4 regions of the Aquamicrobium sp. YD-1-mutant5 genome follow, and region 3 is predicted to be linked to each of the others. Evidence: predicted binding sites of a transcription regulator. Region 3 holds the regulator's gene; each other region holds the start of a gene.

What was found. Region 3 encodes PhoB, which activates phosphate uptake and scavenging genes when phosphate is short. Its sites were predicted from a motif close to TGTCATNNANCTGTCAT; they were not measured.
Region 1: AC5XE7_RS05680 (NAD-glutamate dehydrogenase) is a predicted target of PhoB. The motif match lies at 3,131-3,147, and genes of this name have one in related genera.
Region 2: ppk2 (polyphosphate kinase 2) is a predicted target of PhoB. The motif match lies at 4,549-4,565, and genes of this name have one in related genera.
Region 4: ugpB (sn-glycerol-3-phosphate ABC transporter substrate-binding protein UgpB) is a predicted target of PhoB. The motif match lies at 4,007-4,023, and genes of this name have one in related genera.

What each region holds. Positions count from the first base shown of each region.
Region 1 covers NZ_JCAKKP010000003.1:265,324-273,162, forward strand. The annotation lists gene AC5XE7_RS05680 (NAD-glutamate dehydrogenase) at 1-3,106, opposite strand, end outside; gene AC5XE7_RS05685 (LysE family translocator) at 3,225-3,839, opposite strand; gene typA (translational GTPase TypA) at 3,980-5,806, opposite strand; gene AC5XE7_RS05695 (hypothetical protein) at 6,020-6,304, shown strand; gene AC5XE7_RS05700 (MFS transporter) at 6,314-7,597, opposite strand; gene AC5XE7_RS05705 (TetR/AcrR family transcriptional regulator) at 7,670-7,839, shown strand, end outside.
Region 2 covers NZ_JCAKKP010000002.1:97,492-105,330, forward strand. The annotation lists gene AC5XE7_RS03145 (alpha/beta hydrolase) at 1-558, opposite strand, end outside; gene AC5XE7_RS03150 (OpgC family protein) at 732-1,901, shown strand; gene AC5XE7_RS03155 (CYTH and CHAD domain-containing protein) at 1,936-3,381, opposite strand; gene ppk2 (polyphosphate kinase 2) at 3,528-4,442, opposite strand; gene AC5XE7_RS03165 (ABC transporter ATP-binding protein) at 4,717-5,523, opposite strand; gene AC5XE7_RS03170 (acetate--CoA ligase family protein) at 5,532-6,125, shown strand; gene AC5XE7_RS03175 (enoyl-CoA hydratase/isomerase family protein) at 6,174-6,911, shown strand; cobalamin riboswitch at 7,241-7,437, shown strand; gene AC5XE7_RS03180 (TonB-dependent receptor domain-containing protein) at 7,534-7,839, shown strand, end outside.
Region 3 covers NZ_JCAKKP010000003.1:96,305-104,143, forward strand. The annotation lists gene xylF (D-xylose ABC transporter substrate-binding protein) at 1-1,008, opposite strand, end outside; gene AC5XE7_RS04730 (ROK family protein) at 1,259-2,524, shown strand; gene phoB (phosphate regulon transcriptional regulator PhoB) at 2,511-3,200, opposite strand; gene phoU (phosphate signaling complex protein PhoU) at 3,223-3,930, opposite strand; gene pstB (phosphate ABC transporter ATP-binding protein PstB) at 3,969-4,790, opposite strand; gene pstA (phosphate ABC transporter permease PstA) at 4,807-6,132, opposite strand; gene pstC (phosphate ABC transporter permease subunit PstC) at 6,129-7,598, opposite strand; gene AC5XE7_RS04760 (PstS family phosphate ABC transporter substrate-binding protein) at 7,698-7,839, opposite strand, start outside.
Region 4 covers NZ_JCAKKP010000004.1:157,163-165,001, forward strand. The annotation lists gene AC5XE7_RS08455 (TIGR02302 family protein) at 1-125, opposite strand, end outside; gene lysA (diaminopimelate decarboxylase) at 282-1,547, opposite strand; gene AC5XE7_RS08465 (lipoprotein) at 1,564-1,770, opposite strand; gene argH (argininosuccinate lyase) at 1,838-3,238, opposite strand; gene tlpA (thiol:disulfide interchange protein TlpA) at 3,271-3,954, shown strand; gene ugpB (sn-glycerol-3-phosphate ABC transporter substrate-binding protein UgpB) at 4,090-5,397, shown strand; gene ugpA (sn-glycerol-3-phosphate ABC transporter permease UgpA) at 5,640-6,524, shown strand; gene ugpE (sn-glycerol-3-phosphate ABC transporter permease UgpE) at 6,559-7,407, shown strand; gene AC5XE7_RS08495 (sn-glycerol-3-phosphate import ATP-binding protein UgpC) at 7,411-7,839, shown strand, end outside.

The DNA of each region.
Region 1 (7,839 bases), 170 kb from region 3:
CGTAGTCCTGCCAGCTCGAACGCGGCACGCCGAACAGGCGCTGGCGCTCGGCAAAGGACGAGGCGGCGTCCGGATCGGGATCGATGAAGATGTCGCGATGGTCGAAGGCCGCGATCAGGCGGGTCTGCTCTGACCGCAGCATGCCGTTGCCGAACACGTCGCCCGACATGTCGCCGACGCCGATGCAGGTGAACGGCGTCGTCTGGATGTCGCGGTTCATTTCGCGGAAGTGCCGCTTTACCGCTTCCCACGCACCGCGCGCGGTGATCGCCATGCCCTTATGGTCGTAGCCGGCCGAGCCGCCGCTGGCGAAGGCATCGTCCAGCCAGAAATCATGCGCCTCGGAAATCGCGTTGGCCGTATCGGAGAAGGTCGCCGTGCCCTTGTCGGCGGCGACGACGAAATAGGGATCGTCGCCATCATGGCGCACCACGCCCTGCGGCGCAATCACCGCATCGGTGCCGATGTTGTCGGTGATCGACAGCATGCTGGAGATGAAGTTGATGTAGGCCGCCCGGCCGGCCTCGAACACCTCATCTCGGCTGCCGCCCACCGGCAGGCGCTTGGGGTAAAAGCCGCCCTTGGCGCCGACCGGCACGATGACCGCGTTCTTCACCTGCTGGGCCTTGACCAGACCCAGCACCTCGGTGCGGTAGTCCTGCGCGCGATCCGACAGGCGCAGGCCTCCGCGCGCCACCGGGCCGAAGCGCAGATGCACGCCCTCGACCTGCGAGCCGTAGACGAAGATTTCGCGCCATGGCCGCGGCTCGGGCAACCCCTCTATGGCGCGCGGATCGAGCTTGAAGGCCAGCGAATGGCCGCGCTCCAGCTTGCCCTCGACGAAATGGTTGGTGCGCAGCGTCGCCTCGATCAGGTTGAGGTAGCGGCGGATGATGGTGTCGTCATCGATGTTGGGAACATCTTCCAGCGCGTCCCTGATCTTGGCCTTGAGATGGCGTGCCGCCACCTCATCGCCTTGCGGTGCGGCCGGATCGAAACGGGCGACGAACAACATGTAGAGCCCGCGCGCGATCTCGGGATAACGGTTCAGCGCCGCCGCGATGAAGTCCTGGCTTTGTGGGATGCCGGCCTGCTGCAGGTAGCGGCCATAGGCACGCAGCACCAGTATTTCGCTGGCGGCGAGCCCGGCCGTCTGGGCCAGTGCATTGTAGCCGTCATTGTCCATTTCACCGCGCCACACGGCAAGGAACGCCTCGTCGAACAGCGCGCCGCCGTCGGACAGGTCGACCGGCCGGCCATAGGCGCTCTCCAGTTCCATGTCGTGGACGAACACCTTGTCCGCGCCTTCGGTCCCGCTGCCTCCGTCAACCTCGAATGTGCGCTCGCTGATGACGCGGAACCCCAGATTTTCGAGGATCGGCACGCGCTGCGACAGGGCCACCGGGCTGCCATGGTGATAGATCTTCAGCGAGGCCTGTTCCTGCGTCTGGAAGACGTCGCGATAATAGTCGATGACGATCGGGTTCCGCCCGCTCACCTGCGCAATGCGGGCAGCGTCGACGAGCGCGACGTCCGGCGAGAAACTGTTGCGGTAGCTCTGCGGAAAACGCTGGGCGATCTCCGTCACCTGCCGGTCCACGCCTTCGGGGCCGGCCGCCTCGCGCAGCGCATCTTCCCATGTGCGCACGATATCGCGGATTTCGGCCTCGATCGTTGCCGTATCCACTTCCGGCGTCTTGCCGCCGGAGCGGCCGATGATGAAATGGATGCGCGCCAGCCCCCCTTCCGGGAAAGCCGGATAGAAGGCGGAGACGTGGCCTTCGAACACGGTTTTCAGATAGACGCCGATCTTTTCGCGCACTTCCGAATCGTAATGATCGCGGGGAACGAAGACAATGACGGAGACGAAGCGGTCGAACTGGTCCGCCCGGATCAGAGCACGTACACGCGGCCGGTCAACCAGACCGAGTATCGCTTCGCAATGCCTGCCCAGCAAAGGCACCGGAATCTGGAACAGCTCGTCACGCGGATAGCTCTCCAGCACATTGATGAGAGCCTTGCCCGCATGGTCGAGCTGGTTGAGGCCGGACTGTTCGATCACCGTCTTCGCCTTGGAGCGAAGATAGGGAATGTTCATCACCGAGCGCGTGTAGGCGGTGGACGTGAACAGGCCGACGATGCGCAGTTCACCCGCAAGCTCGCCATTGGCCGTGTAGGTCTTGACCCCGACATAATCGAGATAGATGCGCCGGTGCACCGACGACTTGGCGTTGGCCTTGGTCACGATCAGTGGCTCTGGCCCGTGCAGGAAAGCGCGGATTTCCGGCGTGGTGGTCACCGATTCCGTGCCACGGCGCAGCACCAGAACGTCGGGATCGCCCAGAATGCCGAGACCCGCCGTGTCGGCCAGTTCCAGCGTGCCGCTTTCCTCGCCGCCGCTGTATCTGTATTCGCGCATGCCGAGGAAGGTGAAATTGTCGTCGCGCAGCCATTCGAGGAAGGCGATCGCCTCCCTGACGGCCTCCTGCTCCAGCGGAACCGGTGCATGGCGAAAATCGCTGATCGCCGCATCCAGCCTGGCCAGCATCGGCTTCCAGTCGTGAACGGCGGCGCGCACCTGCTCAAGCGTGCGGCTGAGCTTCTGCTCCAGCAGGGAGGCTTCATCCGCGTTCATGCGTGCGACATGAACCTGAATGACACTCAGCCGGTCGGCACCGGCGTCTTCGCTGGACGCGCATGTGTCACCCAGAATTTCAACCCCGCCCGCAGCGTCATGGCGCACGTTCAGCACCGGATGCGCGACGAAGAACGCTTCCCCGACCGCCTCGTTGATCTCGCCGATGACGGAATCGAACAGGAACGGCATGTTGTCATTGACGATGGTGATGACAGTTACGGGGCGGCCCTGCCGCGAGACGTCCCCACCGGCATCGATCAGGATGGTGCTCGCGCCCTTGCTGTGGCTTGCGACGGCTCGTTCGGCCAGTTCTGCGGCGCGTTCCAGATCCGCTTCATCATAGGCCGCGACGTCCTCATCGGGTGCCCGGGCCAGCAGATATTCCAGAAGTCTGCCGCCGGTTCCGGAGCCAGCCCCGGCGCTCCTCTTCGTTGCGGTTCTGTCGTATCCGGCTTTCTCAATAGCCATGATATGCTTTGTCCTTCTGACGAAATGACAGCCATATGATCACGGAGGGGTGGCTGCTTTTTGGATGACAGGCCTCAGCCCGCAGGAAGTCGTCGCGGCGTGTGCATGCGCTGAACCATCAGGAGCGCCCGGCAATCGCGGCGGCGGCACCCGCCATGGTTCCGGCACTGATGCGGTTGGCGATCTGCATGGCGCGCCGGCTCTTTAGCAGGCGGCGCGCCTGAACGGCGGCAAGCGCCCATGAGAGATCGATGATGACCAGAACCACGACCATGGTCAGCGTCAGTTCAAGCCAGCCCAGCACGCTAACGGATTGCAGATCGATGATGGTCGGCAGCAGCGCCAGATAGAACATCATCACCTTGGGATTGCCGAGCGACACCGCCAGACCCGCGAAGAACATTTTCAGGGAGGAACCTGCCTGCGGCAGGGGCGCGCCGTGCGCCTCAGCGGGCGCCGTCCACATCTTCCACGCGAGAAAAAGCAGATAGCCGACGCCAGCCCATTTCAGGATGAGAAAGGCTAGATGGAAAGTCTGCGCGACCACGGCCAGCCCGAAAACGGCCAGCGACAGCCAGATCGCCTCCCCGATCCAGAGTGCCAGAAGAAACGGGAGCACTCCGCGAAAGCCGGTGGAAATGACCCGCGCGACCAGCGCTGCCACGGACGGCCCCGGAGAGCCGGCGGCAACGAACAATGCCGCGGCGAAGATGAGCAGAGAGGTCAGGTCCATTCCGCAAGCTCCAGGCTGATGCGGCGATCATAATCTTTTGAGGCGACCTGACCAGACGTCATCTGGTTCTTAAATCGATATGAAAAACCCGGCGCCGATGACGCCGGGTTTTTTTCTGTTGATGATGGAGCTGGCTGCGGTCAGGCCGCGCCGGCCACCTTCTGCTTCTCGAAACGCTTGCGCTCATTGGGATCCAGATAGAGCTTGCGCAGGCGGATCGACTTCGGCGTCACTTCCACCAGCTCGTCCTCCTGGATCCACGACAGTGCGCGCTCCAGCGTCATGCGGATCGGCGGGGTCAGCTTCACGGCCTCATCCTTGCCGGCGGCGCGGATGTTGGTGAGCTTCTTGCCCTTCAGCACGTTCACTTCCAGATCGTTGTCACGCGAGTGAATGCCGATGATCATGCCCTGATACACCTTGACGCCGGGATCGATGACCATCGGGCCGCGATCTTCCAGATTCCACAGCGCATAGGCGACAGCCTCGCCCTGTTCGTTGGAGATCAGAACGCCGTTGGTGCGTCCGCCCAGCTCGCCCTTGTAAGGCTGGTAGGAATTGAACAGGCGGTTCATCACCGCCGTGCCGCGCGTGTCGGTCAGCAGTTCGGACTGGTAGCCGATGAGGCCGCGGGTCGGGGCGAGGAAGACGAGACGCTGGCGATCGCCGCCGGACGGGCGCAGCTCGATCATCTCGGCCTTGCGCTCGCTCATCTTCTGCACGACGATGCCTGCGTGCTCCTCGTCGACGTCGATGACGACTTCCTCGATCGGCTCCAGAATCTGGCCGTTCTCGTCCTTCTGCATGACGACGCGCGGACGCGACACGGCAAGCTCGAAGCCCTCGCGGCGCATGGTCTCGATCAGAACCGAAAGCTGCAGCTCGCCGCGGCCCGACACATAGAAGGAGTCCTTGTCGGCGGATTCCTCGATGCTGAGCGCCACGCTGCCCTCGGCTTCCTTGAGCAGACGATCGCGGATAACGCGGCTCGTCACCTTGTCGCCTTCGGTGCCCGCCAGCGGCGAATCGTTGACGATGAAGCTCATTGTCACGGTCGGCGGATCGATCGGCTGGGCCGGCAGCGCCTCGTTCAGCGAAGGATCGCAGAACGTGTCGGCGACAGTGCCCTTGGAAAGGCCGGCGATGGCAACGATGTCACCTGCCTGCGCCTCTTCGATCGGCTGGCGCTCGATGCCACGGAAGGCGAGAATCTTGGACACGCGGCCGGTTTCCAGAACCGTGCCGTCGTGGTGCAGAACCTTGACCGGCTGGTTCGGCTTCAGCGTGCCGCTTTCGATGCGGCCGGTAACGATGCGGCCAAGGAAGGGGTTGGCTTCCAGAATGGTGCCGATCATGCGGAAGGGGCCATCGCCGACCTTCGGGGCCGGAACATGGTCGAGCACCAGATCGAACAGCGGCGCGAGGCCCTGATCCTTGGGGCCCTCGGGGCTGGCGGCCATCCAGCCGTCGCGGCCCGAACCGTAGAGGATCGGGAAGTCGAGCTGCTCGTCGGTGGCGTCGAGCGCTGCGAACAGGTCGAACACTTCGTTGATGACCTCATCGGCGCGGGCGTCGGGACGGTCGATCTTGTTGATGGCAACGATGGGGCGAAGGCCGACCTTCAGCGCCTTGCCGACCACGAACTTGGTCTGCGGCATCGGGCCTTCGGCCGAGTCGACCAGCACGATCACGCCGTCGACCATGTTGAGGATGCGCTCCACCTCGCCGCCGAAATCGGCGTGGCCAGGAGTGTCGACGATGTTGATGCGGGCGTCTTTCCACTCCACCGAAGTCGCCTTGGCGAGAATGGTGATGCCGCGCTCCTTCTCGATATCGCCGGAATCCATGACGCGTTCAGCGACGCGCTGGTTGTCGCGGACGGAGCCGGATTGCTTGAGGAGCGCATCGACCAGCGTCGTCTTGCCGTGGTCAACATGCGCGATGATCGCGATGTTACGGAGTTTCATTGGTATCTTCTCTGGGGTACTGACGGCGGCAGCCAAAGCGGGTCCGGCCGCCCACGCCATCAATTTCGGTTGGCGCGCTCTTACAGGTTTTTTCGCAAATGCGAAAGGGCAGCAGCCAAAGAAAATCGCCGCTTACGATTTGTTAAGGGTCCGGATGCGATAAAGTTTCGTTAACCAAGGGTACAGTGAACCCTTTCCGAAAGGCGATTGGACATGGCCATGCCGACTGCAGCGCGAACCGGATTCCGCCTCACCATGCTGTGCATGGCCGCCGTCCTCGCAGGCGGTGCAGCCCATTCCATGACCTCAGTCAAGGGCGACAGCGAGGACAGGGTCCTGTCCGTCACCGCCGCCCAGCAGCTCTTTGCCGATGCGCCCGACGGCGTCGATCACATGGTGACCGGCCCGGTCAGCTCCGCCTTCCGCGAGCGCCAGCGCGAGGCCGGCTGCGCCGATGCGGTGTGGCCGAACGTGCCGCTCGCCTGCTTCCCCGGCTGATCTCTTCACTCAGGCCGGCTGCGGCTCGGGATCGCTTTGCGGCTTGCTGGTATCGATCAGCATCGAGATGCAGGCCGCCGCAAGACCGGTCAGCCCGGCAATCAGGAAGGCCATTTCGTAGTCGCCCTGCAACTCATGCATGATGCCGCCGAAATAGGCGGCCGCCGCCGCGCCCACCTGATGGCCGGCCACCACCCAGCCGAACACCAGCGGACCCGCCGCATCACCGAAACCCTCATTGGCCAGCCGCAGCGTCGGCGGCACCGTGGCGATCCAGTCGAGCCCGTAGAAGATGGCAAAGACGATGAGGGCCGTCGCCGAGAAGCCTGAATAGGGCAGGTACATCAGCGACAGGCCGCGAATGCCGTAATAGATGAACAGCAGCTTGCGCGGATCGAAGCGGTCGGTCAGCCAGCCGGACAGCGTGGTGCCGATCAGATCGAACACGCCCATCAGCGACAACAGCCCCGCTGCCTGAATCTCGTTGATGCCCATGTCGCCGCAGAAGGCGATGAGATGCGTGCCGACCAGCCCGTTGGTGGTGAAACCGCAGATGAAGAAGGTGGCGAACAGATACCAGAAGATGCGCGTGCCGGCGGCCCGCCTCAGGGTCGACAGCGTGTGGACGAAGAAATTGCCGCGTGCCGAGGGCGGCACTGGCGGCGCATCATCGGCATCCGCACCGTAGCGCACAAGGCCGACAGAGGCGGGGCGTTCCGGCACCAGAAACCACACCAGCGGCAAAAGTGCCGCCGTGGCGATGGAAACCGTCAGCGCCACCGGCCGCCATCCGCCCGACTGGGCAAGGGCCGCCAGCAGTGGCAGGAACACCAGCATGCCGGAGGCGCTGGACGCCGACATCAGCCCCATGACCAGGCCGCGATTGGTCTTGAACCAGCGGTTGACGATGGTGGCACCGAGCACAGTGGCGACCGCGCCGGATCCGATCCCCGAAAGAATGCCCCATGTGAGCACCATGTGCCATGGCTGCGTCATCCACAGGCTGAGCGCCGTCGCTGCCGACATCAGCACCAGCGCGGCCAGCAGTACACGCCTGAGACCGATGCGTTCCATAAGTGCGGCGGCGAACGGCCCGGCAAGGCCATAGAGAAAAATGCCGACGGCAGCGGCGAAGGAAATGCTGTCGCGGCCCCAGCCGAGGCTTTCTTCCAGAGGCAGCATCATCACAGCCGGGGCCGAGCGCAGCCCCGCCGCGATCAGCAGGCACAGGAAGATGACGGCAACGACCACGAAGGCGTAACGCTGGCCAAAGGGAGCGGATCTGGCTATCATGTAACTGACCGGTACGTTTCAACACGCAAGCTGTACGTACCGATCGGTAACATTGTCAAGTGAACTTCGCTGATGGCACAGAACAGCAAAATTGAAGGCCACGCCGGAAAAGACCGCCAGCCGGCGGCAGCAAAGCGGATTCTCGATGTCGCGCGCGACCTGTTCTACCGGCAGGGCATCAGGGCGATCGGCGTCGACGAGATCGTCAGGACGGCGGGCGTCGCCAAGCCCAGCCTCTACCG
Region 2 (7,839 bases), on a different contig from region 3:
TTCGACCCGCGCGCCGGCGCGGCGCAGCTGCTGCGCCAGCGGCGCGGCATAGGGGCCGTAGGTCGTGTCCCTCCTGCCCGAAAGCACCAGCGCCGACACGGCGGAAAGATCGGCCGGCGGCGGTGCGTCCAGCACCGGCATGGCGCGCATCAGCACGGCCCGGCGGACCAGCCCCGGGTGCAGGAACAGCAGGCTGGACAACAGATTGGCGCCGTTGGAATAGCCCAGAAACACCGCATCGGCAGGGTCGAACCCATGTTCGCGGCCCGCCTGCACAAGGAAGCGCGCGAAAGCCTGCGCCTCGCTGCGGATGCTGTGCTGATCGAACGCGACCGGCGTGAGGCGGGTAAACCAGCGCCGGCTTTCCTCCTGCACGATGCGTCCGCGCACAGCCATCAGCCGCGCCTGCGGAAAAACCTGCGCGGCGAAGGGCACAAGCACCGTCTCGTCCGTGCCGGAGCCATGGAGAAGAATGACCCATGAACCGTCCGGCGCGTCCGGTTCATGCAGCCGGTAGCCGAAGGCAAGCTCTTCATGAAGTTCCGAGGTTCTCGGCATGTGACGGTCCTGCGTGGGCTTCGGCGGGTTTGCCGGCTTCAAAACGAAATGTTTTCAAGGCTGTCCAAAGTTGAACGATGCCGGTCCTGTTTTAGGTCCGATTTCTCCGGTTTGTCATGGATGCCTGCAAGCAGTGTGGCATAGCGCCGTCGAACATATCGGAAGGACAGCTCATGAAGACTGGCATGACGGCGCACAGGGATGCGCGCATAGACATGGTGCGGGCGCTGGCTTTGCTGACCATCTTCATCAACCACGTTCCCGGCAACATTCTGGAGCGCTTTACCTACAAGAATTTCGGTTTCTCGGACGCGACCGAGATCTTCATGCTGGTGTCCGGCATTTCGATCGCGCTTGCCTATGGAACGCGATTCGTGCCCGGGCAGCGCGCCACTCTGACGCTGAGAATGTGGCGGCGGGCAGGCGTGCTCTATGTGTCCCATATTGTCGTCACCATGGCCGGCATCGCGCTTTTCTGCCTCGGCGCAGTGTACGCAAAGCGCCCCGAACTTCTTTCGCAGATCAATATCGGGCCGGTGATGGAGCGAACGCCGGAGGCGATGATCGGCATCATCACGCTCGGCCATCAGATCGGCTACAACAATATCCTGCCCGTCTATGCGCTGCTTTTGCTGGCGGCGCCGCTGATCATCCATGGCGCGCTGCGCTGGCCGGGCACGACGCTCGGTGCCTGCGGCGTGCTGTGGCTGGCTGCCGGCCTGTGGCAGATCGCGCCGCGCAATTATCCGGAAGCCGGCCAGTGGTTTCTCAATCCGCTGTCGTGGCAGTTTCTGTTCGCGATCGGCATCACCGGCGCGATCCATGTGCGCAGGACGGGTGCATTTCCCGTCAGTCGCTGGGGCGTTGCACTGGCAGGCGCCTATGTGATCGCGGCGCTGGCGTGGGTTCACTCGCCCCTGTGGGGTCAGGTGACATGGTTCGGCCTTTCGCCGGTCCTCGGCGGCTTCGACAAGACCTATCTGTCGCTGGCGCGCCTGCTGCATATTCTGGCGGTGACCTATCTTGTGCTTGCCCTGTGTTCGGCGGTTCGCGTGCGGTTCCGGGCCGACAATCCTCTGGCCGTCCTTGGCCGCCGTTCACTGGCGGTTTTCATCGCCGGGACCGTGCTGGCGCTGGCCGCGCAGATGCTGCGCATGGTCCATGCCGGCGGCGTCGGCTACGACCTTTGCCTGCTCGTGATCGGCATCGCGGCCCAGTTCGGGCTGGCATATTATCTCGACTGGGTCGACAGGGTGAAAGCCGCCGCCAGAAGCGATACACCGGTCCGGCACAGAGCCCCGGCCCTGAGCGCAGGACGGGTACTTGCGGGGCATGGCGCGTAGGGACTAGTTCTTTCTTCCCGTCGATCCCGAAGAGCTATCGCCAGAAGCGCTTTGCATCGACGAACGCATCGTGGGCTTCCGCCGCTTCGGTCAGGCTTTCTTTTCCGGTTGAGGTCAGCATGCCGGCCACCTCGTCAGGCGCAAGGTCCAGCCGTTCCAGCAGCCGGGGCAGGACGGCAAGGTCGTTCAGGGTGCCCAGCCGGTCCTGCATCACCTCCAGAGCGTCGACGAAACGCCGAAAGCGGCGCTGCTGGCGGCGGGTGTCGAACAGGGAGCCGAAGAAGCCGGCCGCATAGCGCAGCTTCTTGGCATCCTTGCGCACTTCATGCCGCGTCTCGTCGTCAAGTTCGGCAAGGTCCCTGCCGCCCTTTTTGACCTTGCGGCGAAACCGGTCGAGCGCGGAGGCCGCGAAGTCGCGCACCGGTTGCGCGCGGATTGCCGCGGCGGCTTCCGTGGTCCGCCATCCGCCGAACGCCAGCCATTCGACAAGATCAAGCATCAGCAGCCGTGCGCGCGGTGAGTTCAGGGCCTCCATGGCCCGCTCATAAGCGCTGGTCCGCGCCACCTCGATCCGGGCGCGCAACCCGTCTTCGGCACCGCGTGCAGCCAGCACGTCGAGATCGCGGGCGTCGCCCGTACTGCCGGCCAGCCAGCGCAACTCGTCCCGCAAACGGGCGAACCGGCTATCCTCCAGCATCTCCCTGTAAATCGACAATGCCGAGCGCAGACGGCGCAGGGCCACGCGCGCCTGATGCAGCGCTTCGGGATTGCCGGGCGACAGCAGCGGCTCGTTCAGGAGGAAATGACGCAGGCAGGATGCGGCGATCTCCTGGAAGGCATCCTCGGCGCTCATCCCGGCGTGCAGCATCACGGCTTCGGCCTTTATCGCCCGCGGCGCCTCGGCAAGCAGCCTGTAGCCGCGCGCGGCCTTGTTGAGGACCCCCGGCCGCAGTGGCACCAGATCTCCCAGCCGCCGGGCAAGGGCAAACAGCGCCGCCGGGTTCCCCTTTTTAAGCTCAAGCTCGATCTCGCACAGCGAGGAACGGCGGTCCCCGGCCATGACCTCGCCGCGATCCAGCGCGACCTCGATCGTCGCGTCATCCTGAACGACGTTCCAGATCATGCGCCCGACATGGACTTCGAAAACCGGGCGAATGTCCTGCACCTTCGCGCCCAGCATGGAGACGAACGGCAGGGTGTCATCGAAGACCGGCCGATCATCCGGTACGGACCGCTCCCACTCCCGGCGAACAAACATGCCAGCCGCCGGACCTCCGGCCTTCACCGTCTGGATACGCGCGCCGTTCGCCTCCCTGACCCTGAGCGTGAAGCCGGCCGCTGCGAGGTCGTTGCGGGGCGTGTCGAAGTAGATGGCCCGCTGCCGCAGCAGGGATGCCTCCTGTGCGAACGGATTGCAGGCCAGTAAATCGTCGGCATCGTCCGGCGTCAGTTCGAGCTTGAGTTCAGTTTCCGGCATCATGCGAGCTGCGCCTTGCTTGACTTGCGATATAGCCCGGACGACAGGCACTGTTGGCGCCCCCCAAGCGGAACTGCCGCATTATGGACAGCGCCCGGGGCAGGGCGTCAACAGGCGTCGTCCTCCCGGCTCTGACCCCGCCCCCCTGTTCAGTACTTCTGCGGAACGTAGAGTTCGCCCGGCAGCGTGGCGCGTTCATATTCGGGATTGAACACGCGCTCCGGCAGGCTGATCTCCTCGTGCGGCACCGGCTGATAGGGGATCTGGTTGAGCAGATGATCGATGCAGTTCAGCCGTGCCCGCTTCTTGTCATTGCCTTCCACGATGTACCAGGGCGCTTCGGGAATGCTGGTGCGCTCGAACATCTCTTCCTTGGCCTTGGTGTACTGTTCCCAGCGCACGCGCGACTGCAGATCCATCGGCGACAGCTTCCACTGCTTCATCGGATCATGGATGCGCATCATGAAACGCATCTGCTGCTCTTCGTCGGTGATCGAGAACCAGTACTTGACCAGCCGGATGCCCGAGCGCAACAACATGCGCTCGAATTCGGGAACGTCGTTGAAGAAGTCCTCGACCTGTTCCGGCGTGGCAAAGCCCATCACCCGCTCGACGCCGGCCCTGTTGTACCAGGAGCGGTCGAAGAGCACGATCTCGCCGCCGGCGGGGAGGTGCGGCACATAGCGCTGGAAATACCACTGCGTCTTCTCACGGTCGCTGGGCGCTGGCAGGGCCGCCACCCGCACGATGCGCGGGTTGAGCCGCTGGGTGATGCGCTTGATGACGCCGCCCTTGCCGGCGGAATCGCGCCCCTCGAACAGCACGACGATCTTCTCCCCGGAGTGCGATACCCAGTCCTGCAGCTTGATGAGCTCGGACTGAAGCCGGATCAGCTCCAGAAAATAGGTCTGGCGATTGAGGGAGTCGGGGTGCGCCTTCTTGTAGATCTTCGCCAGTTCGGCCGAAAGCGCGGGTTCGGACAGTTCGAGTTCGTAATCCTCGTCGAGGGCGTCCTCCATCTCGGCTCTTAGCCAGGATACCGCGCTGCTGTTGTCGAAATCCATGAAACTCTCCAGGTCCGGATTGGAACGCGATCCGTGCGTGAAGCTCCACCCTGCGCCGGATGTCGGAATCTCGCACCTACCGTTCCGGGCCGACTATCATCAGCTGGTTACATGCATATGACGGCTGCGGCCGCCCGCATCGCTGCGGCCGCATTGCGGAGAGAAAGGTCCTTGCGGCTACGTGGAGCATTGCTGCTTTTCTCAGAAATGCTCTGTCTCTTTGTTTGGCCGCATTCATGCGACGCCGGATGTCTCCATCTGGCTGCAGGATGCTCTACGCGATGTTCCGGTTTGCGGAACGCTGCTCCAGCTTCGTGGCGCGCAGCAGTTGCTGCGTGTAGGGCTGGGTGGCCTGACCGGAATAGATCTGGTCGCGCATCAGGGTCTCCACCAGCTCGCCCTTGTTGAGCACGATGACGCGGGCGCACATATGGGCGATCACCCCGAGATCGTGCCCGACAAACAACATCGTCAAGCCGCGTTCACGGTGGAGCTTTGCAAGCAGGTTCAGAACTTCGGCCTGCACCGATACGTCAAGCGCCGAAGTCGGCTCGTCGAGCAGCAGCACTTCGGGTTCGAGAATGAGGGCGCGCGCAATGGCGACGCGCTGACGCTGCCCGCCTGACAGCTGATGCGGATATCGGAAGCGGAAGCCGAGCGGCAGGCCGACGGAGGCCAGGCTGGCGCGGATCTTCGCCTCGCGGTCGCCGATGCCCTGTATCGCCAGCGGCTCCTCCAGAATCCGCTCGACAGAATGGCGAGGATGCAGCGCCGCATAAGGGTCCTGAAAGACCATCTGCACACTGCGCGTGTGCCGCTTGTCTCTGGCCCTTGCGGAGGCCGGCATGCCGAGGATTTCCATCATGCCGGCGGCCGGAGCGGTTCCGGTGAGGGCTTTGAGGATGGTGCTCTTGCCGGAGCCGGATTCTCCGATGAGGCCCAGGCATTCTCCGTGTGCGACCGAGAAGCTGACATCGTTCACGACGTTTGCCGAGCCATAGGTGACGCAGAGGTTCTTTACGTCGAGCGCGTTCGCCGGCGCGTTTACAGGGACTGGTCTTGCGTGTTCCATGACAGCCATGCGGCCAGATCGTCGGCACTCCCGAACAGGCGAGCGAAGCGGCGGCGCTGCTGGATGGCCCCTTCGTGGTGAAAGTGGTCTCTCCTGATATCGTGCATAAATCGGACGTCGGCGGGGTCGTGCTCGGCCTCGAAACGCCTGATGATGTGGCGCGGGCTGTAACGCAGATGGGCGCATCCATCGCGCAGAAGCTTCCCGATGCGCGTATCGAGGGTTTTCTGGTTCAGGAAATGCGCACCGGCAAGGTTGAACTGCTGGTGGGCGCCCGCAACGATCCGCAGTTCGGCCCGATGATCATCGTCGGCGCCGGCGGCGTTCTGGTCGAGCTGCTCAGGGATGTGGCGGTGGCGATGGCCCCTGTCTGCGAGAAGAAGGCACGATCGATGATCGAAAGCCTGCAGATCGCAAAGCTGATGCAGGGCTTCAGGGGCAGCGCGGAACTCGACATCGATGCCGCTGCCCAGGCCGTGTCGCGGATCAGCTGGATCGTATCGGACATCGGCCCCCGCTTCTGTGAACTCGACGTGAACCCGCTTCTTGTTGCAGAGGCCGGAAAGGGTTGCGTGGCCGTCGACGCCCGCATTCTGCTCGACGACAACTGATATCCGGCGGCCGGAGCGGCCCGGACATGCACAGCACTGGAGGACTTAATGTCAGCACTGGACGTAAGACAGGATGGCAGGACGACCATCTTCACCATCAACCGCCCGGAGAAGATGAATGCCATCAATGCCGAGGTGGCGAATGAGATGCAGCGGCGCTTTGCCGAATTTGACAGCTCGGATCAGCGGGTCGCGATCATCACGGGCGCAGGGGAAAAGGCGTTTTCTTCCGGCGCCGATGTCTCGGACATTCCCGAACTCTGGCGCTGCATACCAACGATCGGCATCGTCACGGAAAAGCCGGTCATATGCGCTGTCCATGGCTGGTGCGTCGGCGGGGCGCTGGTGATGGCCGCAATGGCGGATCTGTGCGTGGTGACCGAGAACACCCGTTTTTCCTATCCGGAAGGCAAGGTCGGGCTGACAGGCGGCATGATTGCCACGCTGGCAGGGCGCATACCGCATAAGATGGCCATGGAGATCATGCTGCTTGGCCGAACCGTTTCCGGCCGCCGCGCCTGCGAGATCGGGCTTGCCAATGAGGTGGTGGAAGACGGCAGGCATCTGGAGGCCGCGCTGGCGATGGCCCGCGAGATGGAAGATATGGCGCCGCTGGTGCTGAAGACGCTGAAGCGCTTCGTCGTCGATCATACGCTTATCCAGACACCTTCGGAAAAGCTTGCGCGTGCCCAGCGCGACCTTGCCGTCGTCCGCACCAGCGCAGACCTGAAGGAAGGCGTTGCGGCGTTCCGGGAAAAGCGCAAGCCGGTGTTCAACGGCAGATAGAACCGATCCGCCATTTCCCGGCCGCCTTCAGGCCCAGAGGCTGCCTGTGGGGCCGTGTCAGCGCCGGCCGACGTCATTGCCGTGTCTGTCACAGGGCATCTTGCCGGCGGCTGCCGCAGCCATCTGAACCTCCCCGCACGGCCGCCGGCGCATCGTTGCGGCGAGGTGTGGCGCAGGCGACCGGACCTGAAGCGTGTCGCGATCTTTCGGATTTTCTCATTCTGCTTTAAGCCATTGTTTTCACGAATGTTATTGCCTCGAATCCGGTTCCCTCTTTCGAGCGGTATGCTTTAACTGTCCGGCGGCAATTGACTTGCCGGGCGTCCATGTTATCGGGAGCGCGGTTATGGTTCTTTCGTTGTCTCCGGAGAGCGAAAGCTAAGAGGGAATCCGGTGAAAATCCGGGGCTGCCCCGCAACTGTAAGCAGAGAGTGCGCCGTCGCCTGTAGTCACTGGCTTTCCCGGGAAGACAGACGGTGCATGATGACCTGTGAGCCAGGAGACCTGCCTGACCATGGAAGTTCGGTGGGCGGGGTGGACCACTGGAATGTGCGGCATTCGGTAAAGGAAACCGGGCGCGGCATCCGTCTTGCGAACCCCGTTGTTAAAGAGAGGGGGAGCAATGGCTGTCTTCACATATTCTACCACAAACAATACGGGTCGCCGCAGGCCGGGCTTTATCGCATGGCTTGGCCTTGGGGTGGCGGCGATCGCTCTGGCAGGTTCGGGGAATGCTTTCGGGCAAACGAGAGCCGAGCAGAGCACCGAGGACATTGAAGCGGGGCGGGCTCCTCTTTTGACGCCCGAAGAAACCATTCTTCTGGAGCGCATAACCGTCACTGCCCAGCGCGGCCCGAACGAACTGTTCAACGTCGCGCAGAACGTCACCATCCTGACCGGCGAACAACTCGACAGCAGGGCCGTTCGC
Region 3 (7,839 bases):
GCCCGTGCAGACCGCATCCTTGGTGATCCAGCCGGCATCGATGACGACGTTGAGATTGTCCCTGGTTATCGCAATCGGCGTCAGGAATACGGACTTGACCGTATTGCCGCCGGGCGTGGTGAAGTCCTGCACATTGGCGATAGCGGTCATTTCCTTGCCGTCGGCCAGTTCGCTGGCGATCTGGGCGGCATTCTTGCCAAGCTCGCGCGCATCCTTCCACACCGACACGGTCTGGGTGCCGAGCGCGATGCGGTTCAGCGCGGCATGGTCGCCATCCTGACCCGAAACCGGCACCGAGCCGGCAAGGCCCTGCGCCTGAAGTGCGGCGATCGCACCACCGGCAGTGCCGTCATTGGAGGCCACCACCGCATCGACCTTGTTGTCGTTGGCGGTCAGGAACTGCTCCATGTTCTTCTGGGCATTGGCCGGCAGCCAGCCATCAGTATAGGCCTCGCCGACATTCTTGATCGCGCCGGAATCCAGCGCTTCCTTCAGCACCTCGACCTGCCCGGAGAACAGGAAGTCGGCATTGGGATCGGCACCGGAGCCCTTGATGAAGACATAGTTGCCTTCCGGCTTCAGCTTGAACACCTCGCGGGCCTGCATGCGGCCCACTTCCTTATTGTCGAAGGTGAGATAGAAAACATCACTGTTCTCGATCAGGCGGTCATAGCCGACGACCGGAATGCCCTCGTCGAGCGCCTTCTGAACAGCCGGACCGATGGCCGAGGCATCCTGCGCCAGAATGATGAGAGCATTGGCGCCCTGGCTTATCAGGCTTTCGACATCGGTGAGCTGCTTGGAGGCGGACGATTGCGCGTCAGCCGATATGTACTTGTCGCCCGCCGCCTCGATCGCGGCCTTCATCGCCGCTTCGTCGGTCTTCCAGCGCTCTTCCTGGAAATTCGACCAGGACACGCCGATGACCTTGTCCTTCGCCTGTGCGGCGAGGGGAAGCGTCAGAGACAAGGCGACACCCGCCAGAATGGCAGCCGTAAAATTCCTCATGATTTCCTCCCTGCGCCCATGGGCGCGACGTTGTGACCCGTGAACAAGCCATGCCGGTGAACAAGTCGGGGCAAGGACTTTTTTCGAGCCTCGAAAAAATGTGGCGCAACGACCTGACCGTGTCAACGGATTTTCTGACCGTCCGTGAATTATTTCGAAACCCGAATTAAATAATGACAGCCTTCGCCGCTTCTGACAAAGTTCACGGCCTGCTATTCAACGTCGGCACGCAGGGAGGAAGAGTACAGTAATGACTGTTGGCATGCGGCACGACGATCTGCGCCGGCGCAACCGCGCCATGGTGATTTCGGCCGCGCGGCGTGGCGGACAGGTTTCCCGCACCGAAATCACGACTATCACGGGTCTCAGCCATTCCACCATCTCCGCTATTTCCGCCGACCTGATCGCCGAGGGCATTCTGGCGGAGGCCCGACAGGATGATGCCCCTGCCCTCAGACGCGGAAGGCCCCAGATCGGGCTCGAACTCGACCCCGCAGCAGCCAGCGTGGTGACGCTGATGCTTTCCCTCAACAACCTCTCCGCCGTCCGGCTCGATTATTCGGGATCTGTTCTGGACGAAGAGCAGTTGCGGCTCGACACGCGCGCCCTCTCCCGCGAGGCGCTGATCGGCGAATGTGTGGCAGTGCTTCAACGATGCCTTGCTCACCCCGCCGCAAAGGCTGGCCCGCCATTGCGTATCGTCTTTGCCGTTCAGGGCATCACCGACGCGGAAGCGCGTTCCATGCTGTGGTCTCCGATCACCCCGCACACGGACATCCCCTTCGCCGACATTCTGGAAGCGGAATTCTCTGTTCCCGTAACGGTGGAGAACGACTGCAACATGATGGCCGAGGCGCTGCGCTGGCGCGATCCGGCCCGCTATCGCGACGATTTCATCGCCATATTGCTCTCGCACGGCATCGGCATGGGGCTGGTGCTCAAGGGCGAGATGTTCACCGGCACCCATTCCTCAGGCGTCGAATTCGGGCACATGATCCATAGGCCGGACGGGGCGCTATGCCGTTGCGGGCGGCGCGGCTGTATCGAAGCCTATGCAGGAAGCTACGCCATCTGGCGCAGCGCCGCCGGCCATGACCAGAACGAGGAACCGCGGGGCGATATCGGGGAAGCGGAGATGCAGGCGCTGGCGGACGCGGCCCGGGACCATGAAGGGCGCGAGCGCGAGGCGTTCCGCATCGCAGGCGAAGCGCTCGGCTTCGGCCTCGGCAGCCTGTTTGCGCTTATCGACCCTGCCCCGGTGGCATTGGTCGGCCTCAATGCAGCCGCCTTCGACCTGATCGAACCGGCCCTGCGCGATGCCATCGCGCGCACTGCCGGCGGCCAGCATTCCGGCTCGATCAGCTTCAGCATCGAGCCGGACCAGATCGCCCTGCTGCGCGAAGGCTGTGCCATGCGCGCGCTGACTTACGTCGATGACAGGATTTTTGCCGGCGGACGGTCCCTGCAGGACGGCCCGGCCGCGCGTCACTCTTCTCTGCCCGTCACTCTTCCCTGATCGCGTAGCCTGAACCGCGAACGGTGCGGATCACGTCGGGCATGCGGCCGGTGTTGACCGCCTTGCGCAACCGCCCGACATGCACATCCACTGTGCGTTCGTCGATGTAGATCGTCTCGCCCCAGACATTGTCCAGCAACTGTCCGCGCGAGAAGACGCGACCGGGATGCTGCATCATGAATTCGAGCAGGCGGAACTCGGTCGGCCCCAGCCGGATCTCGCTCTTCTTGCGGTAGACGCGGTGCTGCTCGCGGTCGAGCACGATGTCGCCCACCTTGAGCACAGAGGACAGCACCTCGGGCTTAGCACGACGCAGAAGCGCCTTTACCCGCGCCACCAGCTCCGGCATGGAGAAGGGCTTGACCAGATAGTCGTCGGCGCCGGTGGAAAGGCCGCGCACCCGGTCGCTTTCCTCGCCGCGCGCAGTCAGCATGATAATGGGCAGCCGTTCGGTCTGCTCGCGCATGCGCAGGCGCCGGCACAGTTCGATGCCGGAGATCGCCGGCACCATCCAGTCGAGCACCAGAAGGTCCGGCACATTTTCCTGCAGCCGCAACTCGGCCTCGTCACCGCGTGTGACGATCTCGACCTGATAGCCTTCGGCTTCGAGGTTGTAGCGCAGAAGCACGCCCAACGGCTCTTCGTCCTCAACCACCATGATGCGGGGTGCGATCATGCTTCGTCTCCTCGATCCTGCTTCAAACCGCAGGTGCCGGTATGCCAGTCTCGTCCTGCTTGGGACGATGAGCCGGCAACTGCTCGCCGGTCAGCACATAATAGGCATTTTCGGCAATATTGGTCACGTGGTCGCCAATGCGCTCCAGGTTCTTCGCACAGAAAAGCAGATGCGTGCAGGCCGTGATGTTGCGCGCGTCCTCCATCATGTAGGTCAGCAGTTCGCGGAACACAGAGGTGTATTTGACGTCGACCAGCTCGTCCTCGTCGCGCAGCCGCACCAGCCCTTCCGGGTTGCGCGCGCCATATTCGTCGATGACGCCCTGCACCTGCTCAAGAACCAGTTCGGACATGTCTTCGATGGAGCGGGCGAAGGCGCGCGGCACGCTCGACTGCCCCACCGCATCGACGCGCTTGGCGATGTTCTTGGCCAGATCGCCAATGCGTTCGAGATCGCCGGCCATGCGGATCGCGCCCACGATGGCACGCAGGTCCTGCGCCATCGGCTGGCGCTTGCCGATCAGCGTGATGGCGCGGTCGTCCAGACGGCGCTGCAACTCGTCCATCACCGCATCCTCGGAGATGACGCGCTGGGCCAGCGCATTGTCCGGCACGATCAGACTCTGTGTCGCCTCATCGACCATGGACCCGGCCAGGCTGACCATGTCACGCACCAGCCCTTCGATCTCGCCAAGATCGTCGTCGAAGGCGGTCACCGTATGAGCACCCATTATACGTTCCTCGTCTGTTGGAATGGCCGCAGTAAGACTCAGCCGAACCGGCCGGTGATGTAGTCCTGCGTGCGCTTGTCGTCGGGGTTGGTGAACATCTTCTCGGTCGGGCCTTCCTCGACGAGATTGCCGAGATGGAACATGGCCGTGCGCTGCGAGACGCGCGCCGCCTGCTGCATGGAGTGGGTAACGATGACGATGGTGTAGTTCTCGCGCAGCTCGTCGATCAATTCCTCGACGCGCGCGGTGGCAATCGGATCGAGCGCCGAGCAGGGCTCGTCCATCAGGATCACTTCAGGCGACACGGCGATGGCGCGCGCAATGCACAGGCGCTGCTGCTGACCGCCGGAAAGACCGGTGCCGGCATCATGCAGGCGGTCCTTGACCTCGTTGAAGAGGCCGGCGCGCTTCAGGCTCGATTCCACCACCGCATCCATGTCGGCCTTGCTGCGGGCCAGACCGTGAATGCGCGGGCCATAGGCGACATTCTCATAGATCGACTTCGGGAACGGGTTCGGTTTCTGGAACACCATCCCCACGCGCGACCGCAGTTCCACCACGTCGATGTCGCGGTCATAGATGTCCTCGCCGTCGAGCGTGATCTTGCCCACCACCCGCGCATTGTCGATGGTGTCGTTCATGCGGTTCAGGCAGCGCAGGAAGGTGGACTTGCCGCAGCCCGATGGGCCGATCAGCGCCGTCACCTGATTCTGGCGGACCAGAAGATCCACATCGAACAGGGCCTGCTTGTCGCCATAGAAGACGCCGACCTTCTCGCCCCGCATCTTGATGGGTTCGTTGACGGCGGCCACCTTGGCGTTCACGGCATTTTCCAGAGTTGCTTCGCTCATAATGTTCACGATCTTTGTTCCTTAATTACCAGCGCCGTTCGAAGCGCCGGCGCAGCAGGATCGCGGCCAGGTTCATCGCGGCAAGGAAAAGCAGGAGGATGATGATGGCGCCGGAAGTGCGTTCCACGAAGGCACGTTCGGCTTCGTTCGCCCACATGTAGATCTGCACGGGCAGCGCGGTGGCAGGGTCCATCGGCGTGGCGGGATAGTCGGCCACGAAGGCCACCATGCCGATGAGCAGCAGCGGAGCGGTCTCGCCCAGCGCCTGCGCCAGACCAATGATGGTTCCGGTGAGAATACCGGGGGCTGCAAGCGGCAGAACGTGGTGGAACACGGTCTGCATCTTCGAGGCGCCGACACCCAGTGCACCGGAGCGGATCGAGGGCGGCACAGCCTTGAGGGCCGCGCGGGTGGCGATGATGATCGTCGGCAGCGTCATCAGTGTCAGCACGAGACCGCCGACCAGCGAGGCCGATCGCGGCAATCCCATGAAGTTCACGAACACCGCAAGGCCGAGCAGACCGAACACGATGGAAGGCACGGCCGCCAGATTGTTGATGTTGACCTCGATCAGGTCGGTCCAGCGGTTCTTCGGGGCGAACTCCTCCAGATAGATGGAGGCCGCCACGCCGATCGGCAGCGCCAGCGCCAGAACGATCAGCATCATGTAGACCGAGCCGATCAGCGCCACGCCCATGCCGGCGGTTTCCGGCCGGCTGGATGCGCCGAAGGTGAACAGGCCGCGGTTGAAACGCTCGACCATGGCGCCGTCGGCGGTCAGGGTCTTCATCCAGGCGACCTGCTTGTCCTTGACCTTGCGGCGCGACTCGGGAACCGACATGTCGATCTGGCCCTTATGGGCGGAGTCGACGTCCGCGGCAGCCAGCACCCACACATTCTGCGTGGTGCCGATGATCGACGGATCGGCGATCACCATGTCACGGAGTTGCGTGCGCACGCCCTGCGAGATCATGCCGGACAGGAGGCGCAGGTCAGCCCTGTTCTCCTCGGCTTCGACATCCAGCCCTAGCTTTGCGGCAAGAGCATTGCGCGCCAGCAGCGGATAGTTGGCGGTAGCCAGCACATTGGCATCGCTGTCGCGCTTGCCTTCCGGGTCGATGACGCCGGCATCAAAGGTAACCGGCAGGCTGATCGAGGTCTGCCAGAAGGCGGTATAACCACCCCTGATGACCGTGAACATCAGGGCGCCGAGGAAAAAGATGCCGATGGCGATTGCCGCGATACCGTAGAAGCGGAACCTGCGCTCGGCGCGGTAGCGGCGCTTGAGGCCGATGTCGCGGCGGGCCGGAGCGGTGGCCGTCACGGTGTTGTCGAACGGGATGTCGGTCATTCGTACTGTTCCCGATATTTGCGCACGATGTAGAGCGCCAGCACATTCATGCCGAGCGTGATGACAAAGAGGGTGATGCCGAGGGCGAAGGCCACCAGCGTCTGCGGCGAGGTGAATTCAAGGTCGCCGGTCAGCTGGTTGACGATCTTGACGGTGATGGTGGTCATCGCCTCACCCGGATTGATGGTGAGGTTGGCGGCCACGCCTGCGGCAAGCACCACGATCATGGTTTCACCGATCGCCCGTGAGGCCGTCAGCAGCAGCGCGCCGACGATACCCGGAAGCGCTGCCGGCAGGATGACGTTGCGCACCGTTTCTGAGCGCGTGGCGCCAAGGCCGAGCGAGCCATCATTGAGAGAACGCGGCACCGCGCTGATGATGTCGTCGGAGAGCGAGGACACGAAGGGGATGAGCATGATGCCCATGACCAGACCCGCCGTCAGCACGCTCTGCGCCGCGATGAAGGGCTGGCCGCCCGACAGCGCCGCCGAAATGTCGCGCAGCAGCGGACCGACCGTCACCAGGGCGAAAATACCGTAGACGATGGTGGGAATGCCGGCGAGCACTTCCAGCACCGGCTTCACGATCGAGCGCACTTTCCGGGACGCATATTCCGACATGTAGATGGCTGCGAACAGGCCGACCGGCACAGCGAACAGCATGGCCACCAGCGCGATGTAAAGCGTACCGGCAAGCAGCGGGATCAGACCGAACTGACCGGTCGCGCCGCCCGAACCGGCCGCAGCGAAGCGCGGGTCCCACACCGTTCCGAAGAAGAAATTGGAGAGCGGCACGGACTGGAAGAAGGACAGCGTCTGGAACAGCATCGACAACACGATGCCGACGGTGGTGAGGATGGCGACGGTCGAGGCCGCGATCAGGCCCCACAGCATGACCCGCTCGACATTGTTGCGGGCGCGGCGGCGAAGCGTGATGCCCGACAGCCCGAACCATGCACCTGCCAGCGAAATCAGGATTGCGCCGATGGCGGACCAGAGGGACGAGGCGTCGCTCATCGATCTGTAGGATTCAGCGGCGGGCACCATATAGGGCTCGCCATTCGAGGCCAGCGCCAGACCCTTTGTGGCAAACAGTGCCTTGAGGTCTGCCTGACCGGAACGCACCTGCTCGATTTCAGCGGCGTCAAGCCGGCGCAGGCCGTCGCCGATCGCGTAGATGGTGCCCATCGTCAGCGAACGGTTCACATCCGGTGCGGAGGTCACCTGCCCGGGCAGGCCGCGCCACACGGCGCTGTCGATATAAAGCGGGCTTGCCGCTTTCCAGATCGCAAAAAAGAGGAGGGCCGGGAAGATCGCAAGGACCAGCGCGTAGGAGCCATGATAACCCGGCAGGGAATGCTGCTTGACGCCGGGTTGCGGCTCCAGCCGCGAGGCGCGCATACGCGCCACGAGAAAAGCCACCACGCCGATGATCAGAACGATGGCAAGAACCCAGGAAACGCTCATGAAGTCTGTCCAATTGGCTTTCAGGGGCAGGCCCTGGATTGCTTCACGCCTAAGATGGCAGGGGCGCGCCTTGGATGGCGCGCCCCGAACCGGTTCTGATCAGAGGGTCTTGCCGGCTTCGAAAGCCGAGCGCTGCTCATCGCGCTCCGCATCGGGGGCCGACACCAGACCGTACTCGGCCAGCGGGCTCTCAGGGCCGACCATGTCGTCGGAGAGGAAGAAGTTCACATACTCCTTCAGG
Region 4 (7,839 bases), on a different contig from region 3:
AGCACCAGCGGCCAGAACCGCTCCGCGATCATGGCCGCGCGGGTGCCCATGCGGCTCAGAATAAGACGCCCCGGTAATCCCGGGGTCAGTCTCGCAGGGGTGCTTGCATCGGGACGGTCAGTCATCGGCCTTTCCGCTGCCGGCCACGAAGGCATGGCCTCTTTGCCAGTGATAGCTTGCCGAGTTTACCAGCAAAGACGGCGAAGGCGAGGCGGGTTCCCGAAAACGTGATCGGATCGCCGCCTCTCCGGCAGTGCGGCCCGCACTGTTCCGGTCCCCTTTCAGAGCCAGTCCGGCAGCGTGTCGAGGCCGATCAGTTCTTCATAGGTCTGGCGTCTGCGCACGACGGCGAAGCGGTCGCCATCGACCAGAACTTCCGGGATGAGGGGGCGGGTGTTGTAGGTGCCCGACTGCACCGCCCCATAGGCGCCGGCGGTGTAGACGGCGACCAGATTGCCCGGTGCCATGCGCGGCAGGTTGCGGTCGAGGCCGAGATAATCGCCGGTCTCGCACACCGGCCCGACCACGTCGGCCTTCAGCCATTCGGCATCGGCGGCCGGTTCCGTCACCGGGCGGATGTCGTGATAGGCTTCGTAGAGCGTCGGGCGGATCAGGTCGTTCATGCCCGCATCGACGATCAGGAAATTCTTCGCTTCAGCTTCCTTGAGGTAAATCACCTCGGTGACGAGGATGCCGGCGTTGCCGACGATCAGCCGCCCCGGCTCGAACACCAGCCTGGCACCGATATCGGCGAAATGCCTGTGCACGATCTCCGCATAGGCCACGGGAAGCGGCGGCGGGGAATTGTCGTGCTGATAGGGAACGCCAAGTCCCCCGCCCATATCGACATGGGTGAGGTCATGGCCGTCTGCCCGGAGCTGGCTAACCAACTCCGCCATCAGAGTGAAGGCGTCGTCGAAAGGCTGGAGGTCGGTGATCTGACTGCCGATATGCGCATCGACGCCGCTCACCCTGATGGCGGGAAGGGCTGCTGCGCGGGCATAGGCCTCGCGGGCGCGGGAAATGGGAATGCCGAACTTGTTCTCCGACTTGCCGGTGGAGATCTTGGCGTGGGTACGCGCATCGACATCGGGGTTGATGCGCAACGAGACGGGAGCCACCTTGCCCAGCGCCATGGCGCGTTGCGAAAGAAGCTCCAGCTCCGGCTCGGATTCCACGTTGAAGCAGTAGATGCCTGCCTCAAGCGCGAAATCCATCTCGCCGGCCTTCTTGCCGACGCCAGAGAACACGATCCTGCTGGCCGGTATCCCGGCGGCAAGCGCGCGCCTGATCTCGCCTTCCGAGACCGTGTCGGCTCCGGCGCCGAGCTTTGCCAGCGTCTTCAGCACGGCCTGATTGGAATTGGCCTTCAGCGCATAGCAAACCAGCGTGTCGAGCCCGGCGAAAGCCTGGCTGAACACGTTGAAATGACGGGTCAGCGTTGCCGTGGAATAGCAATAGAACGGTGTGCCGACCGCAGCCGCAATCGCCGGGATCGAAACATCCTCGGCGTGAAGAATGCCGTCGCGATATTCAAAATGGTTCAAGGTGAGCTTCCGGAAATCAGATCAGCTTGTCGAGGATGAACGGCTTGTCGTTGTCCGGTTTCTGCGGTTCCGGCGGCAGCGGCTCCTTGTTGCGCTGCGCTTCCTTGCGGGCTTCGACGGCTGCCTCATAGGGTGTGTCGAGGCCAGACTTGCGCCCGCAGGCTGAAACAGTCGCCATCGCGGCGACCAGCGCCAGCATCGTAACCAGTCTGCCTGCGGTCATCGTTTCATCCGTCCGTGATTACCCTTGACCGGGTTCTATCCAAGTTTGGCGATCAATGCACCCGGCTTCAAGCCTTGGCCAGTCGCTTTTTCCAGTAACGCACCTGACGGCGCACCTCGGCGGGGGCGGTGCCGCCGAAGCTCTGCCGGCTTTTCACCGAACTCTGCACCGACAGCACGGAGAAGATATCGGCGGTGATGCCCTCATGGATGGACTTCAGATCCTCCAGCGTCAGCTTCTCGAGGCCGCATTTCTTCTCTTCGGCCAGCGCCACCGCACGCCCGGTGACATGATGTGCCTCGCGGAAGGGAATGCCCAGTTCCCGCACCAGCCAGTCGGCAAGGTCGGTGGCGGTGGAGTAGCCGGAGCCGGCGGCGCGCTTCATCGCGGCTTCGTTGACCGTCAGGTCGCGGACCATGCCGGTCATCGCCGCCAGCATCAGGTCGAGCGTCTCGGCCGCATCGAACACGGCTTCCTTGTCTTCCTGCATGTCCTTGGAATAGGTCAGCGGCAGGCCCTTCATCACCGTCAGCAGGCCGATCAGGTGGCCGTTGAGACGCCCGGTCTTGGCCCGCACCAGCTCGGCCGCATCCGGATTCTTCTTCTGCGGCATGATCGAGGAGCCGGTGGAGAAGCTATCGGACAGGCGCACGAAGCCGAATTGCGGCGTCGACCAGATGACGATCTCCTCCGCCAGCCGCGACAGATGGGTGCCGGCGATCGAGGCGACCGACAGGAACTCCAGCGCGTAGTCGCGGTCGGAAACGCTGTCGAGCGAATTGCGGGTCGGCTCGCGGAAGCCCAGCGCCTTCGCCGTCATGTGACGGTCGATGGGGAAGCCGGTGCCGGCAAGCGCTGCCGCACCGAGCGGGCTCTCGTCCATGCGTTCGATGGCGTCGCGCACCCGCGACAGGTCACGCGCGAACATCTCGGCATAGGCAAGGCAATGGTGGCCGAAGGTCACCGGTTGCGCGGTCTGGAGGTGGGTGAAGCCGGGCATGACGGTGGCCGCATGTTCTTCGGCGCGTGCCACGAATGCCGCGATCAACCCTTTCAGCGCCTCGGCGACGCGATGGAACTCATCCTTCACCCACAGCCGGAAATCGACGGCCACCTGATCGTTGCGCGAGCGCGCCGTGTGCAACCGGCCGGCGGCCGGGCCGATCAATTCAGCCAGCCGCGCCTCGATGTTCATGTGGATGTCTTCGAGCCTGGTTGAGAACTCGAACTTTCCGGCCTCGATTTCGCTGCGGATGGCGGCGAGGCCATCGGCGATCCTCTTGCCGTCGTCTGCCGAAATAATGCCGGTTTTGGCCAGCATCTCGCTATGGGCGATCGAACCTCTTATATCCTGCGCGTAGAGCTTGCGGTCATAGCCGATGGAGGCGTTGATCGCTTCCATGATCGCGGCGGGACCCGAGGCAAATCGTCCGCCCCACATCTGGTTGCTGGCCTTCTTGTCGCTCATCTCTATAACCCGTGCCCGGAGCAGTTGAAAAAATGGCAGACGGTAAAAAACTTTTCCCCACCACGCGCCTGATTCTTGCGGCCCTCCTGGCCGGTGCCGCAGCCGGCGCGCTCGCGGTATATGTCAGCGGCGGCCTTGAAGGCAACAATGCAACGGGTGGAACTGCCGCCATCGCCGCGCAGGATCGCGTGTGCGCTGCCAAAACGGAGCGCGCGAAGAAGGTGGCCGCTGCCGCGACAGGTCACGTCGCGGCCATGCTGCCGGCGGATCCGCCGCAATCGCTGGCCGGTCTTGCCTTCAATGATCCGGATGGAAAGCCGGCTACGCTTGCCGGCCATGCCGGCAAGACCGTGCTCGTCAATCTGTGGGCGACGTGGTGCGCGCCCTGTCGTGCCGAAATGCCGGCCCTGGACGAGTTGCAGCAGAAAATGGGTGGCGACAGCTTCGAGGTGGTCGCCATCAACGTGGATACCGGCGACGACGCAAAGCCGAAGGCCTTCCTCAATGAAATCAAGGTGTCCGGTCTTGCCTACTACAGCGACCACTCCATGGGCGCTTTCAACGAGCTGAAGGCGAAGGGCCTTGCGCTCGGCCTGCCCGTCACCGTGCTGGTCGATGATGAAGGTTGCCTGCTTGCCCATATGAACGGCCCGGCCGAGTGGTCTACGCCAGATGCCGTCAGGTTCATCGAAACCGCTCTGGATGACGTTAAGTAAAGCCGGAGTTTTCCACGCTCCTTAACCGGCTTTCATCATATCGACACGCCGCTGTTGTCTGTCTGTCATATTCGCCCCATACTTCCGACCGCGGAACTGAACTCCATTTGGTCAATCATGTATCGGGAGATGAAGATGAAGCTTCTGGGTATTGCAGCAGGTCTTGCAACCGCACTCACCCTCTATTCCTCGGCCTCCGCCATCGCTGCCACCCAGATAAGCTGGTGGCACGCCATGACCGGCGCCAATGCCGAAGTGGTCGACAAGATCGCCAAGGACTTCAACGCCAGCCAGAGCGACTATGAGGTCGTTCCGGTGTTCAAGGGCACCTATCCCGAGACGCTGAATGCCGGCATCGCCGCCTTCCGTGCCGGTCAGGCCCCCGACATCATTCAGGTCTTCGACGTCGGCACCGGCGTCATGATGGCCGCCGAGGGCGCCATCCGCCCGGTTGCCGAAGTGCTGGAAGGCGCCGGCCTCAAATTCGACAAGAGCCAGTATCTGCCGGGCATCGTCGCTTACTACTCGAAGCCCGACGGCACCATGCTGTCCTTCCCCTATAACTCTTCCTCGCCGATCCTCTACTACAACAAGGATGTGTTCGAGAAAGCCGGCCTCGACGTGAACAATCCGCCTAAGACATGGGGCGAGGTTTTCGAAGCGGCGAAGAAGATCAAGACCAGCGGTGCGGCTGCCTGCGGTTACACCTCGACCTGGCTGACCTGGATCCATCTGGAGAACTTCGCCGCCTGGAACAACATTTCCTACGGCACCAATGAGAACGGCCTTGCCGGCGGCGACGTCGAGCTGAAAATCAACGCTCCGCTCTACGTCAACCACTTCCAGTCCATCGCCGATCTGGCCAAGGACGGAACATTCAAATATGGGGGCCGCACCTCCGAGGCCAAGCAGTTGTTCCTCGCCGGCGAATGCGGCATTCTCACCGAATCGTCGGGCGGCCTTGGCGACATCGTCAAGTCTGGCATGAACTACGGCATCGGCCAGCTCCCCTATGACGAGGACGGCGCGGGCCCGCAGAACACCACGCCCGGCGGCGCCAGCCTGTGGGTGATGGCCGGCAAGTCGGACGAGCAGTACAAGGGCGTTGCCGCCTTCTTCAACTATCTGTCGCAGACCGATGTGCAGCAGTTCCTGCACGAGCAGTCCGGCTATCTGCCGGTAACGCTGGCGGCCTATGAAGCCACCAAGGGGTCGGACTTCTACGAGAAGAACCCCGGCCGCGAAACGCCGATCCTGCAGATGATGGGCAAGGCGCCGACCGAGAACTCCAAGGGCGTTCGTCTCGCCAACCTGCCGCAGGTGCGCGATATCCAGAACGAGGAGTTCGAGAAGATGCTCGCCGGCCAGCAGACCGCGCAGCAGGCGCTCGACGCTGCCGTCACGCGCGGCAATGCGGCCATCAAGGAAGCCAACGCCAACTAGGCGCTGGTGTCCGGATCAGGGAGGGCCGGCGTCTTGCCGGCCCTCCGTCTTTCCATGGGTTCGCGGCTTTCTGCGTGACCATATCGCCATCATGGCGCAACGTTTCCCCCTTGCCGCGCAAGTCCCGAATTGCCTGCCATTGCGACAGAAGGGTCCGCCTGCGTGAACCATCTGCTTGAAACTACCCGGTCTTTCTGCTCCGATGGTCCCGCTTGCACCGAAAGAAGCCGGAGGAGATGGACATGACGCCGCGCGTCGTATTTCCCAACCGCGTCCTGCCCTATCTGCTGCTGGCGCCCCAGCTTGCCATCACGCTGGTCTTTTTCTATCTCCCTGCCGCACAGGCGCTGTACCAGTCTATGCTGCGGGAGGACCCGTTCGGCCTGCGCTCCCGTTTCGTCTGGTTCGCCAATTTCAAAAAGGTTCTGGCCGATCCCGCCTATCTGAACGCGATGCATGTGACGGTGATCTTCTCCGTCGCCACTGCCGTCGTTGCCATGGGCGTGGCCTTGCTGCTGGCGGTGATGGCCGACAAGGTAGTGCGCAGCCGTGGTCTCTACCGCACCCTTTTGATCTGGCCCTATGCGGTGGCGCCGGCCATTGCCGGCATGCTGTTCCTGTTCATGTTCAACCCCTCGATCGGTACGCTGGCCGTGCTCATGCGCAAGGCCGGCATAGCGTGGGATCCGCTGCTCAATTCCACCGACGCCATGGTGCTGGTGGTGACGGCGGCGGCATGGAAGCAGATCAGCTACAATTTCCTGTTCTTCGTCGCCGGCCTTCAGGCGATCCCGAAGAGCCTGATCGAGGCGGCGGCCATCGACGGCGCGCGGGAGGTCAAGCGGTTCTGGACGATCGTGTTTCCGCTGCTGGCGCCCACGACCTTCTTCCTGCTGGTCATCAACACCACCTACGCCTTCTTCGACACGTTCGGCATCATCCATGCCGTCACCGGCGGCGGGCCCGGCAAGTCGACGGAAACGCTGGTCTACAAGGTCTACAATGACGGCTTCGTCAACCTGATCCTCGGCGAATCGGCCGCCCAGTCGGTGATCCTGATGATCATCGTCATCGCGCTCACCGCCATCCAGTTCCGCTATGTGGAGAGGAAGGTGCACTATGGCTGATACAACGGCACCGGCGAGCGGCAGCGACAAGCTGATGATCGGCCAGTCGTCGGCCGGTATCTGGCTTGCCCACGCCATCCTGATCCTTGGCGTGGTCATCGTCGCCTTCCCGATCTACTACACCTTCGTCGCCTCCACCCATTCGCTGCAGACGATCCTGCGCCCGCCGCTGCCACTGTTGCCGGGGCCGGAATTCTGGACGAACTATTCGCAGGCGCTGTGGGGCGGCAGCACACGCATGGGCGGCGTCGGTGTCGGCACCCTGCTCGTCAACACCACGGTGATGGCGCTGGGCATCGCCATCGGCAAGATCATCATCTCGATCCTGTCGGCCTATGCGATCGTGTTCTTCCGCTTTCCGTTCCGGATGACCTTCTTCTGGATCATCTTCATCACCCTGATGCTGCCCGTCGAGGTGCGCATCCTGCCGACCTACAAAGTGATGGTCGATCTGGGGCTCATCGACACCTATGCCGGGCTGATCGTGCCGCTGATCGCCTCGGCCACCGCAACGCTGCTGTTCCGGCAGTTCTTCATGACCATTCCGGGCGAACTGGTGGAGGCCGCGCGCGTCGACGGGGCGGGGCCGTGGCGCTTCTTCTTCGACATCCTGCTGCCCCTGTCGCGCACCAACATCGCGGCCCTGTTCGTCATCCTCTTCATCTACGGATGGACGCAATATCTGTGGCCGCTTCTGGTCACCAACAGCAACGACATGAACACCATCGTCATCGCGCTACGCAAGATGATCTCGTTTGCCGATGCCGATACGCAATGGCATCTCGTCATGGTGACGTCGATCCTTGCCATCATCCCGCCGATCCTGGTGGTGGTGGCCATGCAGCGCTGGTTCGTCAAGGGCCTGGTCGAGTCGGAGAAATAGAACATGGCGACAGTCGATCTCAACGATGTGCGCAAGGTTTACGCAGGCGGCTTCGAGGCGGTGAAGGGCATCTCCATCGCCATTCCCGACAAGGCGCTGTGCGTGCTGGTCGGGCCGTCGGGCTGCGGCAAGTCCACACTGCTGCGCATGATCGCGGGGCTGGAGACGATCTCGGCCGGCACGATTTCCATCGACGGCAAGGTCGTCAACAGCATCGGCCCGACCGATCGCGACATCGCCATGGTGTTCCAGAACTACGCGCTCTATCCGCATATGAGCGTCTACGACAACATGGCCTACGGCTTGCGCAACCGCGGCACGCCGAAGCCCGAGATCGATGCCCGCGTGCGGGCGACCGCAAAGACGCTCGAACTCGACCAGCTTCTGGACCGCAAGCCGCGCCAGCTTTCCGGCGGCCAGCGCCAGCGCGTC